2 regions of the Cobetia sp. cqz5-12 genome follow, and region 2 is predicted to be linked to the other one. Evidence: riboswitches for the same ligand, from Rfam matches in the RefSeq annotation. Region 2 holds a riboswitch; the other holds the start of a gene.

Region 1 (7,273 bases), 1.7 Mb from region 2:
GGCCGCACAGATAGATGGCGAGGAAACCGCTGCCGCCCATCTCGTTGGTGGTGGCGAACAGGCTCAAGCCCAGCGCCAGCGCCAGCAGCGAGTAGAGGCCGGGCGCAAGATCCAGGTAGCGCATCAGGCGGGCGATCAACCAGCCGCCGGCGATCCCCATGGCGGCACCGACACCGAACTGCAGCAGGAAGCTCATGATGCCCGACGCGACGCCGGAGAGCTGACCTGTCAGGATCTCGGCCAGCGTGATGGTCAGGAAGATCGCCATCGGATCGTTGGTGCCGGACTCGATTTCCAGCGTCGCACCGACACGCTCATTGAGGTGAACGCCCTGGCCGCCCAGTAGCGAGAAGACCGCCGCGGCGTCGGTGGAGCCGACGATGGCCCCGACCAGCAGGCCTTCGATCAGGGTGAGGTCAAACAGCCACATGGCCAGAAGCCCCACCAGGCCGCTGGTCATGAAGACCCCGACGGTGGCCAGTACCAGCGCCGGTTTCAGGCCGGCACGAAACGTGGACAGCCGTGTGCGCAGGCCGCCATCGAGCAGGATGAGCGCCAGCGCCAGATTGCCGATCATGTAAGCGGATGAGGCGTCGTCGAACTGGATGCCCAGCACGCCATCTTCACCCGCCAGCATGCCAAGGCCGAGGAACAGCAGTAGCAGCGGCATGCCAAGACGCGCCGAGACACGGCTGGCCAACACGCTCAAGGCGATCAGCGTGCCTGCCAGCAAGAAATAATAATTCAGGTTCTCTACCACGAGTGCTCCCCCGCCAAGCCCTACATCAGATCTCGAGTGACGTCCATGACGACTCACCCACAGTATTCCATGTCAGCGATGGGGCTGCAGAGAAATTTCACACCTTTCATGTACTTGCAGTGTGCAGCACGCCGATTTCACGCCAGGCTGCGCGGCGAGACCCAGGCAGGGGCTGCCGCAAGCTCAGCATAGGACCGCGGACCGAAGGCCTCCATCGCCCACAACAGCGCACGACACAGCTCACGCTGGCCATCGAGATCGATCATGCGTCCATGACGCGAATAGCCCTTCATGAAGGCCTGACGCTGCTCCGGCGTTTCCAGCAGCAACTCCACCAGCGCCCAGTCGAACTCGATCGGCGCCCACACCAGCGCCTCCCAATCGCTCCACACCCAGCCGGTGGCGGCGCACAGATATTGATCGGCGCGCATGTCCGGCAGACACCACACCGCGCGGGTCGGCGCCGGGAAGGTGCGCTTGAGCAGCGTGCCGAGTTCCGCGCGACGCGGGTGATGGGCGAGAAAGCGCGTGACGCGAGTATTCCAGTGCAATAGCGGCATCGGCTGCGCCAGCGGCTGACCGAAACCCGACACCGTGTCCTGATGCAGGCGACCGAGCTGATCGCCCAGCAGCTCACAGAAGGTGATACTGAGATCACTCGGCTGACCGCTGGACCACGGCAGATGCCAGATGGGCGCGCCATCGAGACGCCCCAGAAAGGTCAGGGGCAGCGGCGGAATCGGCAGGCGCGCGGGCAAGGCGCCCGCCAGTCGCGTCAGGCCATCCGGGGTCGCCCAGCGATCGGCGCCGAAGACCCCGCGCATGGCGCGCCAGAAGGGATCATGGTCTGGCCCGGTGCGCGCCAGCTTGATGAGGCCGGGCGTGCCGCCACGCTGGCGCCATAGCCAGTTGGCGCTATCCGGCCAGGCAAGAGCCAGTGGTTCGAGCGGTTGGCCCAGATAGGTCGAGAGCCGTCGGGTCAGTGACTCCTCGGGCCAGCCCCTGGGTACGGGACGCGGCTCGCCCACGGCCTCAGTCGTACTCGGCCGCTGCGGGGGAACGGGATAACTGGAACAGGTCGAGAGATCCGGTGTGTCGGGCATGATGATCTCCTTGGGCTACACGTCTTGTTACAGTAATGCTCAGCATACCCAAGGCGTGGCACATCGGCATAGTCCGTTTCGCACGCCGCCACTGCCCTGCCCACCTGAGCCGGCCCCTGACCCGCGTCGGACAAGACACCGGCAAGAGACTGACGTTACACTGTCGGTCTGGATGGGGGTGCCCGAGGATGGGCTGAGAGCCGCAGCGATACGTCGCGCGACAACCCCTGGAACCTGATCCGGTTGATACCGGCGGAGGGAATCCCCGACGCGTGCCCTGCACGGCGCGTCACCTGCTTCCTCCTGCCGGCACGCCGCCCGACCACGGAATTGCCTGTGTCGCTGGGACTCACCCTCAACAACGCACGAATCGATTACGCCGGCCACACGCTGTTCCGCGATATTTCCGCGCGTCTGGAGGCCGGTAGCTGGACGGCACTGTTGGGGCGCTCCGGCTGCGGCAAGAGTTCGCTGCTGCGCCTGCTGGCCGGCCTGGAGATGTCAGACCTCCACCAGCTCGATCTCGCCACCGATGACGGTCAGCCGCTGACCGACCGCGTGGCCTGGATGGCCCAGCAGGACCTGCTGCTGCCGTGGCGGCGCGTCATCGACAACCTGTGGCTGGGCGATGACCTGCGCCGGCGGCCACGCAATCGCGAACTTGCCCATGAACTTCTGGCCGCGGTCGGGCTTGAGGGCCGTGAGCAGGCCTGGCCGGACGCTCTCTCCGGCGGCCAGCGCCAGCGCGTCGCCCTCGCCCGCACGCTCTACCAGCAGGCGCCGGTCGTGATGATGGATGAGCCGTTCTCGGCGGTGGATGCCATCACCCGTCTGGAGCTGCATGATCTGGCCAGCCGCCTGCTCAAGGGCCGCACCGTCCTGATGGTGACCCATGACCCGCTGGAGGCATTGCGCCTCGCCGATCAACTGCTGGTGCTGCGCCCGTCGAGCCTCCCGGGCCACGGCGCCGAGCTGGAACGCCTGCCGGGGCTTGGCGCCGCACGCCCGGTGCCGCTGGATGACCCGGCCCTGCCACCGGCGCAGGCGCAACTGATCGCCCGCCTGCGTGATAGTGAGGAGGCCGCATGAAACGTCTGCACGCCATGCGTCACCTCGTCATCAGCGCGCTGCTCCTGCTGGGGCTTTGGCAGCTGATCATTGCCGTTACCGCCGTACCGCCCTACATTCTGCCCACGCCGCAGGCCGTGCTCGAGGTGCTGATCGAGAAGGCGCCGCTGCTGGCCCATCACGCTGGCGTCACCATCAGCGAGATACTGGCCGGGCTGGTGCTGGGCATTCTGCTCGGCCTTGCCACCGCGCTGGCGCTGGCCTTCATTCCCCGCCTGCGCCGCACGCTGCTGCCGATGCTGCTGATCAGCCAGGTGATACCGCTGTTCGCGATCGCGCCGCTGCTGGTGCTGTGGCTCGGCTATGACATGCTGTCCAAGGTGGTGATGGCGACGCTGATCATCTATTTCCCGGTCGCCTCCACCGGCTACGACGGCCTGCGCCAGACCCGACAGGGCTGGCTGGATCTTGCCCATACCCTGGGTGCCAGCCCATGGCGCCGACTGATCCACATCCAGCTGCCAGCCGCACTGCCGGCACTGGCCTCCGGCATTCGCATGGCCGCGACCGCCGCCCCCATCGGCGCCGTCATCGGGGAATGGGCCGGCGCCAGTCAGGGGCTGGGCTATCTGATGCTCAACGCCAACGCACGCATGGAGATCGACCTGATGTTCGCCGCCCTGCTGGTGCTGGTCGCCTTCTCCCTGCTGCTCTATTTCTCGCTGGATGCGCTGCTGCGTGCCCTGATGCCCTGGCACCGCGACCGACTGACACGTCTGAGCTGACACGCCGGGGCTGACACTCCTGGGTCAAGACGACTGGCCTTCGGATAGACACTGCATGACCGCATGACCGCATGACCGCAAGATCGCGTTACCGAAATACGCAACGACGCTCGACGCTCGGCGCTCGAACAAATTGCATGAGCCTGACGACTGCCGCTCACGAACGGCAGCACCACTACCCCGTGATCACAAGGAACTTCGCCATGTCTCTTTCGTCATCGGCGCCACGGCGCAAAGCGCAGCCGACACGCTCACCGCGTACCTCGCTGCTGTCCACCGCCTTCGCCACCCTGCTGACCACGCTGTGCCTGAGCAGCCTGCCAGTCACCGCCATATCGGCCCACGCCGCCGAGGCAGACCCCGCCACCAGCCCCCAGTCAGCGCCGGAAATCGTCGCTCAGCAGGCTGAAGTCGGAGTGAACGGCGACTCAGCCGCGTCTGCACCGGTGGCAAGCCAGGAAGCCGTGGAAGCGACCGCCGGCGCCGCCGAACAGGCCAAGAACGATGCTGAACCGGTCGCGGATGCCCCGCCAGCCGCCGGCGAGGAACAGAGCGCTGAAGCTGACTCGCAGGACGTCGCCGAGGACAACACCAAGGACACTGCCACCGCCGAGCAGCCGCTGACGCAGTTCAAGGTCATGCTCGACTGGTACACCAACCCCGGCCATGCCCCGCTGGTGCTGGCGCAGGAGCTGGGCCTGTTCAAGAAGCACGGCCTTGATGTCGAGCTGATCGCCCCTGCCGACCCGAGCGTGCCACCCAAGCTGGCTGCCGCCGAGCGCGTCGACATCGCCATCAGCTATCAGCCACAGCTGCACCTTCAGATCGACCAGGGCCTGCCGCTGGTACGTATCGGTACCCTGGTCGCCACCCCGCTGAATGTGGTGGTCGTGCGCGCCGACAGCGACATCCAGTCGATCGCCGATCTCAAGGGCAAGCGGGTCGGCTACTCGGTCGGCGGCGTCGAGGAAGTGCTGCTCTCCACCATGCTGCAGTACAGCGGTCTGACGCTGGATGACATCACGCTGACCAACGTCAACTTCTCGCTGACGCCGTCACTGCTGACGCGCAAGGTCGATGCCGTCACCGGTGCCTTCCGCAACTTCGAGCTGGCCCAGATGGCCCAGGAAGGCGTCAAGGGCCGCGCCTTCTACATCGAGGAAGAAGGCGTGCCGACCTATGACGAGCTGATCTTCGTCGCCAACAGCGACAGCTACGAGCGCAAGCAGGCACAGTACGCCGGCTTCCTCGCTGCCGTCGGCGAAGCCACTGCCTGGATCATCAACCACCCGGACCAGGGCTGGGAGATGTTCCGCGATTCCGACCCGGCCCTGGACACCGAGCTCAACAAGGAAGCCTGGTACGCCACCCTGCCGCGCTTCGCGCTGCGTCCTGCCGCGCTGGATGCCGGCCGCTACCGTGACTTCGAGAACTTCCTGTTCGAGCGTGGCATGATCAAGAAGCGCCAGTCGCTCAGCCACCTGGCCGTCGACGTCAACGCGCCCTGAGGCGTTGAGCGCCCAGCGCCATTGAAGCGCTGAGCGTTTGAGTGCCTTCCATGCAGAACGCCCCTGTCGGAGATTCCGACAGGGGCGTTCTGGTTTCTGGCCGACTTGATCAACTTGCTCTCTGCTTCCAGAGCTCTGTCTTTACCGCTCACTCTCGTCGTCCTGTGCCTATTCCACCAGCGCTAGCGGCGTGCCAGGCGACGCGACAACCACAGGATCTGCAGCGGCTGGATCACCAGCGCGATCATCAGCACCGCGACCAGCAGCGGCATGCCTTCCAGTGCGCCGCTGGGCGTGCTGACCAGCAGCCCGGCACCCACATAGCTGCCGGCGGCAGAACTCAGATGCTGCACGGCACTCTGGGTGCTGGTGAAGGCCGCCCGCTCGTGGTCGGCGGGAATGAAGCTGTTGAGCGTATTCTGGGTCACACGCCGCGCCGACGAGAACAGCATGTAGGCGCCGAAGCCGATCCAGATCAGCGACGGCCCCGGCGAATGCAGCAGGAAGGCCCAGCCGACCAGCGCCGTCACCAGGCAGGTGATGGTGCCCGGCCAGACACAGCCATAGCGATCACACAGCCGTCCCGTCAGCTGCATGCCGACCAGCGACAGCCCGCCGCCAATCATGTAGAGCCCGCCGAGATCCTCGCGCGGCAGGCCCAGATTGAACAGCAGATAGCTTGCCAGGTTGGGAATCACCAGGAAGTTGCTGAACATCGCCGTGGCGATCAGCGCCAACCCCAGGCGGTGATCGGGCTGGGCCAGGATGTTCAGGATCGTGGTGCCCTTGCGGCTACGCAGGCGGGTCTCGGGGTTATCGAGATGGCCGCGGATAGGCGGCAGTATCCAGGCCAGCAGCCCGCACACCAGCAGCGCCAACAGCGCCACGGCGCGAAAGGGAGCCTGCCAGCCAAAGCCCTGCGACAGCCACAGCGCAAACGGCAACCCCAGCACCGAGGCCACCGAAAAGGCGCCCATCACCAGGCCCATGGCACGCCCCCGGCGGACTCCCGGCACCACGTCGATCACGATGGCCAGCGCCGTCGCCGCCGCCGGCCCACCGAACAGTCCGCCCAGCATGCGCGCCGCCAGCAGAGTCTCGAAGTCAGTGGCGAAGCTGGCGATCAGGTGGCAGAGCGCCGCGCCGAACAGGAAGCCCAGCACTGCCCAGCGGCGATCGAAGCGATCAGCGTGTCGCGTCCACAGCAGAGTGCCGACCGCGGCGGCCAGCGGATAACTGCCGACGATATAGCCGAGGTGATCCAGCGGAATGCCCAGCGAGGTGGCAAAGTCAGGGCCCAGCGCCATCACCATGGTGAAGCCCATGATGACGGCGAACTGCAGCAGAGTGACCAATGCCACCACCAGGCGCTCGTGGGTAGTCACCGGCGGGATGACCCGATCACTCGCGGCCGGCTGACGATTTTCGGAGTGACTGCTCGACGTACTCAAGCGCGTGCGACGCGTTCAAGGAACGCCACCACCGCCTGCTGGAACTCGCTGGCACGCTCGGCGTGCAACCAATGGCCGGCCTCCAGGGAGTCATCTTCCAGCGCAGGGAAGTGTTCACGCATCGTCGCCAGTCCCTCGGCCTGCACGTAGTTGGAGCGCGAGCCCCACAGCAGCAATGCCGGCAGCTCGACCGGCCCCTGGCCGTGCGGCGCCTCGACGATCTGTGGGTAGCCCGCCGCGATATGGTCCAGCCCGACGCGCCAGCCCATGGCGCCGTCGTCGAGACGCACCAGGTTGGTGGCGAGGAACTGGCGGATGGCCGGGGTATCGACATGCTGCGCCATCACCGTGTCAGCCTCCTTGCGTGAGGCCGGACGTGCGTCACGCACCGCCTCGAAGGCAGCAAAGATATCGTCATGCCCGTGGCCATAGGCGACCGGCGCGATATCGGCGACCAGCAGACTGCGCAGACGCTCGGGCGCCTCGAGCGCGACCTGCATGGCGACCTTGCCCCCCATGGAGTGGCCCAGCAGGTCACAGCGCTCGATGGCGAGGCGGTCGAGCAGCGCGATGACATCCGCGGCCTGCTCGGGATAGC
Region 2 (7,273 bases):
CTCTCTCACGGTGACTGTCGGCACCTCCCCCGCTTTTCCCCTGCTCCTGTTCCGGTACTGGCCACGCTTGCGCCAGAGACCTGTCGCCCCATCACGGGTCGTCAGCACGCTCACCGAGGGATGCGTCATGCCTAGTTTCAACGACCTGACCAGTGCCTGCGCCGAGGAATGGCGTGACTATCTCGAGCACGACTTCGTTCGCCAGCTGGGCGAAGGTCGTCTGCCGGAGGGGTCCTTCCGCCATTACCTGCAGCAGGACTACCTGTTCCTGATCCACTTCGCGCGCGCCTGGGCGCTGGCCGCCTACAAGAGCCGCACCCTCGCGGAGCTGCGTCAGGCCACGGCCAGTCTCGACACCATCCTCAATACCGAGCTCGATCTGCATATCGGCTACTGCAGCGAGTGGGGCATCAGCGAGGATGACCTGAGCGAGCTGCCGGAATCGCGCGCCACCCTGGCCTATACCCGTTACGTGCTCGATTGCGGCCAGCGCGGTGACCTGCTCGATCTGCATGTGGCGCTCGCGCCCTGCCTGATCGGCTACGGCGAGATCGCCGAGTGGCTGCTCGATCAGGACACCACCGAGATCGAGAACAACCCGTACGCGGACTGGATCGCGATGTACTCAAGCGATGACTTCAAGGAAGCCGTCGAAGCTGAACGTGAATGGCTGGATGCGCGTCTCTCGGAGGTCTCGGAGCGCCGACTGGGTGAACTGGTCGATGTCTTCCGGGACGCCACGCGACTCGAGATCGACTTCTGGCAGATGGGCCTCGATCGCGACTGAATCATGACAGACTGACGTCCCGGCGCTCGCCATGAGCCGCTCGGGATGACGCCATCCCCCCCTGGATGGCACGACTGACAGGCCAACAGAGCCTGGATGCGAGAACGCTTTCCGAGGCAAGCCTGACGCTTCGGACAACACACTTTCGCATTGAAATCTGCACACGCTTGACGGGGTGCCGGTGGAACCGGCTGAGATCCTGCATGCATGCTTCGCCGCCCTGACGCGCGAGCTTGCCAGCAAGGGGTCCCGTGGAACCTGAACCGGTTAGGACCGGCGTAGGAATCAAGCTGATGGCCAGCCGCTGCGCGCGGCCGCCTCGCTCCCGGGCCACCTGTTGGCAAGGAGTCGGTGACGACCATCCTCTCCCTGCGCACGGTCTTCCCATGATGACGTCAGCCGTGACGTCGCCCTTTGAGGAGACCTGCATGAGCACTGCCCCGACGACACAAGACCCGCAAGCCACCAACGCCGCCGAGTCACCGCTCGCCTCGCAGCCTGATGCTGCCCCCAAGGCACGCGCGCGTGCCGGTCGCAAGGATGGCAGCCGCCACCTCGCCAGCGAAGCACAGGTCGACGCCGCCGCCATCGCGCCGCTGAGCGGCTCGCGCAAGATCTATATCGAAGGCTCCCGCCCGGACATCCGCGTGCCCATGCGCGAGATCGGCTGTTCGCCGACCCAGACCTCCAGCGGTCTGGAAGAGAACCCGCCGATCGTCGTCTACGATACCTCCGGCCCCTACACCGATCCGGCGGTCGAGATCGACATCCGCCGGGGTCTGGCGCCACTGCGCGAGAAGTGGATCGAGGAACGCGGTGATACCGAACAGCTCAATCAGCTGAGCAGTGAATATGGCCGCGTGCGCCAGGCCGACCTGCGCCTGTCATCACTGCGTTTCGAGCTGGACCACCGCCCGCGTCGTGCCCTGCCGGGCAAGAATGTCACCCAGCTGCACTATGCGCGCCAGGGCATCATCACGCCGGAGATGGAATACATCGCGATTCGCGAGAATCAGCGTCGTATCGCGCTGCGTGAGGAATATCAGGGCAGCGAATCCGTCGAGAGCATTCTGGGCCACCAGCACCCGGGCCACAGCTTCGGCGCCAACCTCCCCGACGAGATCACCGCCGAATTCGTGCGTGAGGAAGTCGCACGCGGCCGCGCCATCATTCCCGCCAACATCAATCACCCGGAAAGCGAGCCGATGATCATCGGCCGCAACTTCCTGGTGAAGGTCAACGGCAACCTGGGCAACTCGGCGGTCACCTCCTCCATCGAGGAAGAGGTCGACAAGATGACCTGGGCGATCCGCTGGGGTTCCGACACCGTGATGGACCTCTCGACCGGCGCCAACATCCACGAGACCCGTGAATGGATTCTGCGCAATTCTCCCGTCCCCATCGGCACGGTGCCGATCTATCAAGCACTGGAGAAGGTCGATGGCGTGGCCGAGAACCTCGATTGGGAGATCTTCCGCGACACGCTGATCGAGCAGGCCGAACAGGGCGTCGATTACTTCACCATCCACGCCGGCGTCCTGCTGCGCTATGTGCCGCTGACTGCCAGTCGCGTGACCGGCATCGTCTCGCGCGGCGGCTCCATCATGGCCAAGTGGTGTCTGGCGCATCACGAAGAAAGCTTCCTCTATCGCCACTTCGAGGACATCTGCGAGATCTGCAAGGCCTACGACATCAGCCTGTCACTGGGCGATGGCCTGCGCCCGGGCTCGGTAGCCGATGCCAATGACGCCGCCCAGTTCGGTGAGCTCGAGACGCTCGGCGAGCTGACCAAGATCGCCTGGCAGCACGATGTCCAGGTCATGATCGAGGGCCCGGGTCACGTGCCGATGCACCTGATCAAGGAGAACATGGACAAGCAGCTCAGCGAGTGTGACGAGGCGCCCTTCTACACCCTCGGTCCGCTGACCACCGACATCGCCCCGGGTTACGATCACATCACCTCCGGCATCGGCGCCGCGATGATCGGCTGGTTCGGTTGCGCCATGCTATGCTACGTGACCCCCAAGGAGCACCTGGGCCTGCCCAACAAGGACGACGTCAAGACCGGCATCATCACCTACAAGATCGCCGCACATGCCGCCGATCTGGCCAAGGGCCACCCGGGCGCGCAACGCCGTGACAATGCGCTCTCAAAGGCGCGCTTCGAGTTCCGCTGGGAAGACCAGTTCAATCTGGGTCTGGACCCGGACACCGCGCGCAGCTTCCACGACGAGACGCTGCCCAAGGACTCGGCCAAGGTCGCCCACTTCTGCTCCATGTGCGGGCCGAAGTTCTGCTCGATGAAGATCACCCAGGAAGTGCGTGATTATGCCAACGAACATGGCTTGACCGGCGATGCCGACAGCGTGATGGCCGGCATGCAGGAGCAGGCCGACAAGTTCAAGCGTGAAGGCAGCCAGCTCTATCAGGAGGTGTAGGCAAGCGCCTGACGCACAGGAAAGCTGACTTTCCGAGCGACACAAAAAACGCCCCGACCAGTGATGGTCGGGGCGTTTTCGTCACATCCTGTCAAACGCTCATGACATCTCATGAGCGTGACAGAAGGCTCACGTGCGGCTGGTGACTTCCAGCAGGTGATAACCGAACTGGGTCTTCACCGGGCCCTGCACGGTGTTGATCGGGGCGCTGAACACGACTTCGTCGAATTCCTTGACCATCATGCCCGGGCCGAAGGCGCCCAGGTCGCCGCCACTGCGGCCGGACGGGCAGGAGGAGTGCTCGCGAGCGGCATCAGCGAAATCGCGGCCGTTCTCGATTTCGGTCTTGAGAGCTACACACTGTTCTTCGCTGGAAACGAGAATATGACGCGCTGTGGCCTGTGCCATGTCTATCACCTGTCACTGATCGAATAAATGCTGCCGGCAATCACCGGCGGCGTGGCAGGTCATTGTGGCCCAAGGCAGCGCTCGCCGCTAGCGTCGCGCGCCTCCCCACCTCCCCAGCGATACTCCAGACACGCAAACGCCCACCCGGAAGACCGAGTGGGCATTGAGGACGCTCGCCTGAGAACGTCAGCAGCAGTCGCTTACTTGGCGACTTTCTGCATGGCCTCGGAGGCGGACTTGGCGTTGCTTTCTGCCAGTTCCTGACCTTTCTTGGCGTATTCCTGGTTCAGCTCGACCACTTTCTGGGTGTCGTTCTGCAGCTTCTCGCCCAGAGTCTTCACGGTTTCCTGCTGCTCCTTGACGAAGTTCTTCAGACCTTCGCTGTCCTTGATCTCGAGCATGGAACGCGCCTGGGTCAGGGAAGCATCAGCATAGGACTTGGTCAGTTCCATCTGGGCGCCGATCAGCTTCTCGCTGTAATCGATGCTCAGGGCGCTGAAAGCACGCAGCGGAGACAGGAACATATCGTCGAACTGCTGAGCGGACTTCTCGAAGTTGGCATTGAACATGTAGGCACCCTCCAGGGTATTGGCATCACGCTGAAATGAACCGGAGCCTTGCTCCGTTCGGTTATCAGGACTGAACCGGGCTGGTGCACCGTAGTGACCGAGCCATCATTATCAAGCCGTCACTATCAAGCCGTCGCGGTCAGATAGTGCTATCGACCAGGTTCCATCCTCGCTGCAACGCAGCATAAGACAGTCTTTGTTGCACTGCAACATCAAAAACATCGCAACGAATGGCCTGTACGCTCGGATTGATGCAGTCACTTGATTGCACTGGAGAAAAACAATCAGAAGTCGAAAAGAAAATTGACGCCCTGGGGCCCCGTCATGCCACACACCACGCCCTGGAACGCCAGACTGGGCCAAAGTGCTGGACCATAGGACTCAGACACAGGGCTGGGACAGAGGCCCGAAGCTGAAAGGCTGAACTTGAGGATAGCGCCGTGCTGCTGCCTCACTGGCATGAGGCGGCGCGGCAGCGTTTGCAGAGCAGGCGCCCGCCCAGCGCACGTGCCTGATCTGGCTGGCGACAGAAGTCGACACTCTGGGAGGAAAGCCATCGCCGACAGCCTTGGCAGCGCGGCAGGCTTTCCTCATCCTGCGACTGGGCGGAAGACGCACCCTGCTGATCGTTGGGCGCAGCCCCCGGCTGCTCGCCTGCCGCCTGCGGGCTAGCGGGATCTTCCTGGCTGCCCTGATCCAGAGCCTGGTGCCCGGGCTGCCAATGCGCGGCCTGCAGCCCTCGGCCCCCAAAACCGCACTGCCGTTTCAGGGCAGCCGTAGATGTCACGCCACGCTGGACCGCCAGCGTCGTGTCATCCGATGTCCCCTCCATGTCATCAGACTCTGCCGCCATGGCAGCGCTTTCGCCTGAGATCTGCGGCAGTGCTTCAGGTGATAGCGGCGGTTGCCATAGATAGGCCAGCGGAGACACCTGAGTGGCAGCGTCACCCTCCGACGCGCGCGTGTCAGCGGCCAGGCCCAGCTTTGCCACCCAATCCGTGTTGGGAGCCACATGCTGGGTCGCGATGGCGCGTCCCAGCTGGCGCAGGCGGCGCTGATCGAGGCGGTGGGTAAAACTGCGCAGCCGTGTCACGTAAGCGGTCTTGCCGCTCACCTGCAGGCACTGACGCTTGAGGCGCGCGAAGGACAACAGCGCACGGCTGTCGACGATATCTTCCGGCGGGCGACTGACTTGAGCCGCATCGGCCACCACGATGCGATAGCGCAATTGCGGCTGCAGCGTCATCCCCAGGCGCACAGGCAACAACGCGGAGGCCTCCAGCCATTGCACGATGGCGCGGCTACGCTCAGGGATCGTCTGCAAGGGGCACGGCGTCACGGCATGCGCCATGACCCCATCTTCGTCTGAGGGGGGCTCGCTCCCCTGCGCGACTCGGCCGCTATAGGCCAACAGCTCACCAAAGGGGGTGATCGAGAGCGTCAGATCAAAACAGGAGGCATCCAGCACCCAGACCTGCATGAGGCTGTTGATCAGCAGGTGATCGATCTCGATCACGCCCTCTGCCTGCGCCAGGCGCACATCATGCAGCACGACCCAATCATCCCGTGTCCCCAACAAGGCATCCAGCTGGCTTGCCAGCGCACGGCGACGCGCCTGACGGGCACGTATCGCACGCAGGGCCTCCAGCACCTTGTGGCGCTCGGGCGCGGCAAGCGCAGCATCCTGCGCCAGCACCTCAAGCACCAGCAGGTCATATTCCCGTGAATCACAGTCCTTGATCAGCATGGGCGCCTCTGGATTAGAGCATTCATATATAACTCAGTGTAGCGCTCTATTCGCAATCTTTCTTGCCTATGACTCCGCGGAAAAATCCGCCAGCGGATAGCAGTGACGGAAGCTGAGGGCCATCACTCCTGCGTTGTCTGAGGCGCGGCCTCCCGGTAAGGCAGCATTGCCGTCACCTGCTGACGCGCCTTGCTCAGCCAGCGCGCCTCCTCCTCGACGGCCTCGGCCACCGCCTCCTGAAGCCCGGGATGCATCAGCCAATGCAGCGACCCGGTGGCATACGCCGCGAAACCGCGGCTGATCTTGTGCTCTCCCTGGGTGCCGGGATCGAAGCGCTTGAGCCCTCGCTGCAGGCAGAATTCGAGCCCCTGGTAATAGCAGACCTCGAAGTGCAGACAGTCGGCGTGGACTTCGCTGCCCCACCAACGACCATACAGACAATCACTGCCGATCAGACACAAGGCTGCCGCCACCGGTGCGCCCTGCTCATCACGCGCCTGCACCAGCAGCAGCCGCTCGGGCATGTTGCGTCTGAGCTGATGGAAGAAATCGAGCGGCAGATAAGGGCGCTGGCCGCGCTCGAGATAGGTCATGCAGTAGCAGCGGTAGAATGCCTCGATATCGTCAGGGCCAATCTGCGCCCCCTCGAGCCTGGCCAGCGTGAAGCCTTGCTCGGCGACCTTGCGCCGCTCGCGACGGATCTCCTTGCGCCGTTTGGAGCGCAGACTCTCAAGCCAGCTGGCAAAATCCGGCTCACCGCGTGACTGCCAGTGATATTGCATCCCAGGACGCGAAATCAGCTCCGGAATCGCCGCCAGCCAGTCCTGGCGCTCCTCTGCCGCGACAAACAGCAGATGAAATCCGCTGTGCTCATAACGACGCAGCGCGCTACCCGGCTCAGCCGCGGGCGCGATGCCAGCCTTGAGATGCGGCCACAACCACTCAAGCAAGGCACGTCGGGCGGCAGGCGACGTCAACTGCGGCGAGGTGGCAAGGCGTGGGCCATCGCTGGGAGTGAACGGTACGGCAGTCAACTGCTTGGGATAATAGCGCCCACCGGCCTGCTCCAGGGCCTCCGCCCATTGCTGATCGAATACATATTCGCCACGCGAGTGCAGCTTGAGATAGCGCAGCAGCCCTGCCAGCAAGCGGCCGTCGGCATCTCGCACCACCAGATGGGCAGGATGCCAGCCACTGGCGGCACTGGCCGCACCGCAGCTTTCCAGCGCGCTCAGATAGGCATGTTGCAGGAAGGGATAGTCATCGCCTGCCAGCGCATTCCATTCACTGGCGGTGAGGGCGTCGAGAGAATCCAGCACCTCCA

Evidence for each region. Region 2 has a riboswitch for thiamine pyrophosphate ahead of thiC (phosphomethylpyrimidine synthase ThiC). Riboswitches for the same ligand answer to the same signal wherever they lie in the genome.
Region 1: it holds a riboswitch for thiamine pyrophosphate, as region 2 does, so the genes downstream of both, F8A90_RS06220 (ABC transporter ATP-binding protein) here and thiC (phosphomethylpyrimidine synthase ThiC) in region 2, are expected to answer to the same signal.

Annotation. Positions count from the first base shown of each region.
Region 1 covers NZ_CP044522.1:1,435,035-1,442,307, reverse strand. Annotated here, with positions in the region: gene F8A90_RS06230 (potassium/proton antiporter) at 1-760, opposite strand, end outside; gene F8A90_RS06225 (hypothetical protein) at 898-1,863, opposite strand; TPP riboswitch at 2,028-2,141, shown strand; gene F8A90_RS06220 (ABC transporter ATP-binding protein) at 2,200-2,952, shown strand; gene F8A90_RS06215 (ABC transporter permease) at 2,949-3,716, shown strand; gene F8A90_RS06210 (ABC transporter substrate-binding protein) at 3,920-5,224, shown strand; gene F8A90_RS06205 (MFS transporter) at 5,407-6,675, opposite strand; gene F8A90_RS06200 (alpha/beta fold hydrolase) at 6,672-7,273, opposite strand, start outside.
Region 2 covers NZ_CP044522.1:3,171,734-3,179,006, forward strand. Annotated here, with positions in the region: gene tenA (thiaminase II) at 128-787, shown strand; TPP riboswitch at 949-1,089, shown strand; gene thiC (phosphomethylpyrimidine synthase ThiC) at 1,216-3,225, shown strand; gene F8A90_RS13305 (peptidylprolyl isomerase) at 3,355-3,633, opposite strand; gene F8A90_RS13310 (phasin family protein) at 3,834-4,202, opposite strand; gene F8A90_RS13315 (nuclease-related domain-containing protein) at 4,654-5,949, opposite strand; gene F8A90_RS13320 (GNAT family N-acetyltransferase) at 6,072-7,273, opposite strand, start outside.